Cupriavidus necator: one gene and its partner. The protein of the gene in region 1 interacts with the protein of each later gene in a pairwise test. Links are inferred from orthologs where the notes say so. Each region holds a gene or a part of one and is shown on either strand. Other genes may lie near its edges. The genes, in order: I6H87_RS14015 and I6H87_RS06490.

What was found.
Region 2: the proteins of I6H87_RS14015 (region 1) and I6H87_RS06490 interact in binary tests that used the Escherichia coli proteins (3 or more experiments, as listed by UniProt). The link is inferred for Cupriavidus necator from one-to-one orthologs.

The regions. Positions count from the first base shown.
Region 1 is NZ_CP066018.1:2,993,756-2,997,069, forward strand. What follows is about bases 303-3,302. They hold I6H87_RS14015 (RodZ domain-containing protein), read left to right. Parts: upstream 303-1,319; coding sequence 1,320-2,285; downstream 2,286-3,302. Other genes in these bases: rlmN (dual-specificity RNA methyltransferase RlmN), read left to right, coding at 303-551; pilW (type IV pilus biogenesis/stability protein PilW), read left to right, coding at 548-1,327; ispG (flavodoxin-dependent (E)-4-hydroxy-3-methylbut-2-enyl-diphosphate synthase), read left to right, coding at 2,324-3,302. Also shown: more of rlmN, read left to right, coding at 1-302; more of ispG, read left to right, coding at 3,303-3,314.
Region 2 is NZ_CP066018.1:1,385,391-1,388,520, reverse strand. What follows is about bases 29-2,844. They hold I6H87_RS06490 (rod shape-determining protein), read left to right. Parts: upstream 29-822; coding sequence 823-1,866; downstream 1,867-2,844. Other genes in these bases: mreC (rod shape-determining protein MreC), read left to right, coding at 2,063-2,844; gatC (Asp-tRNA(Asn)/Glu-tRNA(Gln) amidotransferase subunit GatC), read right to left, coding at 29-233. In the rest of the region: more of gatC, read right to left, coding at 1-28; more of mreC, read left to right, coding at 2,845-3,028; rod shape-determining protein MreD, read left to right, coding at 3,025-3,130. UniProt on the Escherichia coli protein: Forms membrane-associated dynamic filaments that are essential for cell shape determination. Acts by regulating cell wall synthesis and cell elongation, and thus cell shape.

The DNA of each region.
Region 1 (3,314 bases):
CCACCTCCGGCGTGGTGCCGATGATGGACCGGCTGTCCAAGGATCTCCCGGTGGCTCTCGCCGTGTCGCTGCACGCGTCCAATGACGCCTTGCGCGACGTGCTGGTGCCGCTGAACAAGAAGTACCCGCTGGCCGAACTGATGGCGGCATGCCGCCGCTACCTGGAATTCGCGCCGCGCGATTTCATTACTTTCGAATACTGCATGCTGGACGGCGTCAACGACGGCGTCGAGCATGCGCGGGAACTGCTGAAGCTTGTGGCCGACGTGCCGTGCAAGTTCAACCTGATCCCGTTCAATCCCTTCCCCGAATCGGGCCTGAAGCGCTCCAACAACGATCAGATCCGGCGCTTTGCGCAGGTGCTGATGGACGCAGGGATCGTGACCACCATCCGCAAGACCCGCGGCGACGATATCGACGCCGCCTGCGGCCAGCTTGCCGGTGAGGTGAAGGACCGCACGCGCCTGGTCGAGCGCGGCAAGTTCGGCAAGATCACGCCACTGGTGCCGGTCGCTGCTTCCGGCCAGCCTCGGGAGGTTCGCCCTGCATGATCCGTCTGATCGCTGCGGCCCTGCTGGGGCTGCTGATGTTGTCCGGCTGCCAGCTGCCGCATGCGCCGGCGCAGGATCCCCAGACCGCTTCCGACCAGACCGATGCAAGGCGCCGTGCCGGCATCCGGCTGCAGCTCGCCACCAACTATCTGGAGGCCGGCCAGAACGCGGTCGCCCTTGACGAGATCAAGCAGGCCATTGCCATCGATCCGGCGCTTGCCGATGCCTACCATGTGCGCGCGCTGATCTACATGAACATGAATGAGCGCACGCTGGCCGACGACAGCTTCCGCACGGCGGTGTCGATGCGTGCCAACGACGGCGACCTGCTCAACAACTACGGCTGGTTCCTGTGCCAGGAAGGGCGCTACGGCGAGGCCGTGCCGATGCTGCAGCGCGCGATGGCGGCGCCGTCAGCAGGCGGCCCCGCCAAGCCGCTGATCAGCCTGGGCGCGTGCGAACTGCGCCAGGGCCACAGCGCCGAAGCGGAAAAGAACCTGAAGGCCGCGCTCGGCTACGACCGCAACAACCCGGTGGCCAACACCAACCTCGCGCTGGTCTTCTACCGGCGCGGCGACTTCGCGCAGGCCCGGCAATATATCCAGCGCGTCAACAACAGCCAATATGTCAATGCGCAATCCCTCTGGCTGGGAGCGCGCATTGCCCACCGTCAGGGCGACAGCCGCACGCAGGATGCGCTTGGGGCGCAACTGCGCAGCCGCTTCCCCGACTCGCGTGAGTTGACCGCCTACGAACAAGGAGCATGGGATGAGTGAGCACGACCGCGCCGCAGGCCAGGCCGTACCGACGCAACAAGTCGGCGGGGGCGCGCACGAAGGAGAACGCGAAGCTGCCGCACGCGAGATCGGCGCAGCGCTGGCGCGCGAGCGCGAGGCGCAGCGCATGTCGGTGGAAGACGTCAGCGCGCGCCTGAAGGTGGCTGCAGGCAAGCTGCGCGCGATCGAGGCCGGCAACCTGCAGGCACTGCCCGACGTGACCTTCGCCAAGGGCGTGATGCGTGCCTATGCGCGCATGCTGCACGTCGACATCGACCCGCTGCTGGCACGCTTCCAGCCGCGCCCGGTGGCGCAGGTGGCGGAAATTGCCCGGCAGCGCGAAGGTGGCATCAATGCGGCCTTCGACGACCGCAACCGCTTCCGCTCGGGCGGCAACGGCGGCCGCTGGGTCTGGCTGGCGCTGGTGGCCGTGCTGGTGGCCGCGGGCGGCTGGTTCGGGCTTGACCATATCCGCGCATGGATCGATGCGCGCAGCAGCGCTGCCGAGACCGTAACGGCTGAAGCGCCTGCCGTGATCCAGAGCACGGAAGCCGGCACCGTGACGGCGGTGCTGCCGCCGGTCATGGCCGCCAGCGATTCGCCGGCGCCGTCTGCCGAAACCGCTCCGGCCAGTGCCGCCGCGGCCCCCGTGGCCGCGCTGGCGCCCGCAGCCGCTTCCGCGCCTGCAGCTGCCGCGGCACCGGCTGCGCCAGCAGGAGAGGGCGAACTGCAGATCCGTTTTGCCGCCGATACCTGGTATGAGATCCGGGACAATAGCGGCAAGATCGTCATGGGCGGTACCGCCAAGGCTGGCCAGACCGTGGCCGGTGGCGGCACGGCCCCATACAAGGTGGTGATCGGCAACGTCAAGGGCGTCGAGTCGCTGACGCGCAATGGCACGCCGGTCGACCTGAAGGCAGCCAACCGCAACAACGTGGCGCGCCTGACGCTGCCCTGACGCGGGCGCGAGGTGCGTCTTTGCAAGGTGGTAACGCTATGAACCAACAGCTCTGTCTCCCGGTCCTGCCCGGTCCGCTGCCGCGCCGCCAGACGCGCCAGGCGCGCGTTGCGTGGGGCGACAATGTGGTGACCATTGGCGGCGGTGCGCCGGTGCGCGTGCAGTCGATGACCAACACGGATACGGTCGACGCCATCGGCACGGCCATCCAGGTCAAGGAACTGGCGCGTGCGGGCTCGGAGATCGTGCGCATCACGGTGAACACGCCCGAGGCCGCCGCCGCGGTGCCGTCGATCCGCGAGCAGCTCGACCGCATGGGCGTGGACGTGCCGCTGGTGGGCGACTTCCACTACAACGGCCACAAGCTGCTGCAGGACTATCCGGCCTGTGCCGAGGCGCTGTCCAAGTACCGGATCAACCCCGGCAATGTCGGCCAGGGCGCCAAGCGCGACACGCAGTTCGCGCAGATGATCGAGATGGCGTGCCGCTACCACAAGCCGGTGCGCATCGGCGTGAACTGGGGCAGCCTGGACCAGGACCTGCTGGCACGGATCATGGACGAGAACGCCGGGCGCGCCGAGCCGTGGCCGGCGCAGAGCGTGATGATCGAGGCGCTGATCACCTCGGCCATCGACTCGGCCAAGAAGGCCGAGGAAATCGGCCTGCCGGGCGACCAGATCATCCTGTCGTGCAAGGTGTCGCAGGTGCAGGAACTGGTCGCGGTGTACCGCGAGCTGGCACGCCGCTGCGACTACGCGCTGCACCTCGGGCTGACCGAGGCCGGGATGGGCAGCAAGGGCATCGTGGCGTCGACCGCGGCGCTGTCGGTGCTGCTGCAGGAAGGCATCGGCGACACCATCCGCATCTCGCTGACGCCTGAACCCGGCGCGCCGCGCGAGAAAGAGGTGTACGTGGGGCAGGAGATCCTGCAGACCATGGGCATGCGCAACTTCACCCCGATGGTGATTGCGTGCCCGGGCTGTGGCCGCACCACCAGCACCGTTTTCCAGGAGCTGGCGGCAAGCATCC
Region 2 (3,130 bases), 1.6 Mb from region 1 along the record:
GCGCGGCGGTCGGATTCGGTGACCACGTCCTCGCGCAGGCGCTGGACCATGTCGCGCACGGCTGACAGCGGGTGGGCCAGCGGCTCGATGCCGCTGGTGTCGACCGCCTGCATCTGCTCGACCAGCGAGAAAAAGTTGTTCAGCTGCGCAAGCGTCTGGGCGGCCTCGTCATCGCTGATTTCGATGCGGGCCAGGTGGGCGATGCGCTTGACGTCGGATAGAGCGAGGGCCATGGCGTGGTGGTTCGGATGCTCGGATGCGGGGGCGCGGGCTGCGCCGGCGGCTGGCTCATGGGGCGGCTGCGTCGCACGGCCCGTGGCCTGACCGGGGGCGCCGGAGTGGCGCCCCGGAGTCGTCGGAATTACAGGTATTTTCAGGCTGTAAACGCCCGAAGCAGCAGGAATTATAAGGTATCATTGCGAGTTACCGACCCTTGGCAACGCTTACGCCACATGGCCGCAGGCCGGCGCGCTTGCGCCTGGCATCCGCAGGCGCCCGAAGGGCGGACCTGGGTCCTCTGATTAGGCCTCTGCAGCCGGCCAGCGCATGTCGCAGTGATTCGATATGGTGCGCCGGTGCCTGCACATTTCCGCGAACTTTTCCGCGGGGTCTAATCAAAGGTTCCCGTAGGGCCGGCGCGCGCGGTGCGCCGGCGATTGCCGTTCCCATTCCATCCCGGCCCGGGCAGCCCCGTGCCGGACGGCGGGCGGACCGGGAAGCCGGGAACCATTCCGTATTCAACACAACGTATTTCGTGGCCGGGCCGTTCGCGGTGCCGGCCGCTTCGCCTACCCGCGAACACCACCACAGACAGGATTCCTGATGTTCGGATTTCTCCGCAGCTACTTCTCCAACGACCTGGCGATCGACCTCGGCACCGCCAACACGCTGATCTACATGCGCGACAAGGGCATCGTGCTGGACGAGCCCTCGGTCGTCGCGATCCGCCAGGAAGGCGGCCCCAACGCCAAGAAGACCATCACGGCGGTGGGCAAGGAAGCCAAGCAGATGCTGGGCAAGGTGCCGGGCAATATCGAGGCGATCCGCCCGATGAAGGACGGCGTGATCGCCGACTTCACCGTCACCGAGCAGATGCTCAAGCAATTCATCAAGATGGTGCACGACAGCAAGCTGCTGCGCCCGAGCCCGCGCATCATCATCTGCGTGCCGTGCGGCTCGACCCAGGTCGAGCGCCGCGCCATCCGCGAATCGGCGCTGGGCGCCGGTGCCAGCCAGGTCTACCTGATCGAGGAGCCGATGTCGGCTGCGATCGGCGCCGGCCTGCCGGTGTCCGAGCCGTCGGGCTCGATGGTGGTGGATATCGGCGGCGGCACCACTGAGGTGGGCATCATCTCGCTGGGTGGCATGGTCTACAAGGGTTCGGTGCGCGTGGGCGGCGACAAGTTCGACGAGGCCATCGTCAACTACATCCGCCGCAACTACGGCATGCTGATCGGCGAACAGACCGCCGAAGCGATCAAGAAGGAAATCGGCTCGGCCTTCCCGGGCTCCGAAGTCCGCGAGATGGAAGTCAAGGGCCGCAATCTGTCCGAAGGCATCCCGCGCGCCTTCACCGTGTCGTCCAATGAAATCCTCGAAGCCCTTACCGATCCGCTGAACCAGATCGTTTCGGCGGTGAAGATCGCGCTGGAACAGACCCCGCCCGAACTGGGCGCCGACATCGCCGAGCGCGGCATGATGCTGACCGGCGGCGGCGCGCTGCTGCGCGACCTGGACCGCCTGCTGGCGGAAGAAACCGGCCTGCCGGTGCTGGTGGCCGAAGACCCGCTGACCTGCGTGGTGCGCGGTTCCGGCATGGCGCTGGAACGCATGGACAAGCTCGGCAGCATCTTCTCCTACGAGTAAGAAGGACGCTCACGTGGCGATGCGCGGCCTGCCGGATCCAGCGATCAGGGCGGCGTCGCGGCGCCTCATCCGCCGGGGCCGGGCCCTGGCAGTTCCCGCCGCCCGGCCGTGCCGCTCCCGTCCCCGCAAGGGACCCGGGCGCGGCACGGCGGGCGGCGGGGCGTTTCCGCGTGGGCTTTGGCCTTTGTTCGGGTAAATGGATTACTCCCCTCCGCCGCTCTTCAAGCAAGGCACCTCGGCTGTCGCCAGGCTGGTCCTGTACGTGGGTATCGCGCTGGCGCTGCTGGTGGTCGATGCCCGTTTCGACGCGCTCAGCGTGGGCCGGCAGGTTGCCGCCACCGTGCTGATGCCGGTCGAACGCCTGGTGCTGACGCCGCGCGACGCACTGCGCACGATGTTCGACTATGCGCAGTCGTCGGCGATGCTCGCCACCGAAAACCGCGAACTGCGCCAGAACGCCGTGCAGCAGGCCCAGGCCTCGGTGCGCCAGGCGCAGCTGGAGTCCGAGAACAACCAGCTGCGCAAGCTGCTCGGGCTGGCGCAGCAGTCGGCCACGCCGGTGACGGCCGCCGAGATCCTGTATGACGCGCGCGATCCCTACACCCAGCGTATCGTGATCGACAAGGGCAGCCAGCACGGCCTGCGCGCCGGCTACCCGGTGATCGACGAGCGCGGCGTGGTGGGGCAGGTCACGCGCGTGTCGCCGTTCCAGTCCGAGGTGACGCTGCTCACCGACAAGGACCAGGCCATCCCCGTGCAGGTGGTGCGCAACGGGCTGCGCAGCGTGGCCTTCGGCGGCGCGCGCGCGGGCCAGCTGGACCTGCGCTTCATGGCCGCCGCCGCCGACCTGCAGCAGGGCGACCTGCTGGTGACCTCGGGCCTGGACGGCACCTACCCGCCGGGCCTGCCGGTGGCAAAGATCGTCCATATCGAGCGCAAGGCCGATACCGCGTTTTCGCGCGTGTACTGCGAGCCGGTGGCCGGCGTGCGCGCGCACCGCCTGCTGCTGGTGGTGCGCTACGACGCGGCCATTCCCGCGCGGGAAACGGTCGAGGCCAAGCCGGAGGCGCCGGTCAAGGGCGCCAAGTCCGCTGCGGCACGCGCTGCCGCCGATAGCGCAGCGGCTGCCAAGGCCGCACCCGCCAAGGAGGCACCACGGTGACCAATCCCCAATACCTGCTGCGGCCGGTCAATCCCGCCTTTATCGCCTTCAGCTTCGTGCTGGCGTTCCTGTTCAACCTGATGCCCTGGGGCACCACGCTGT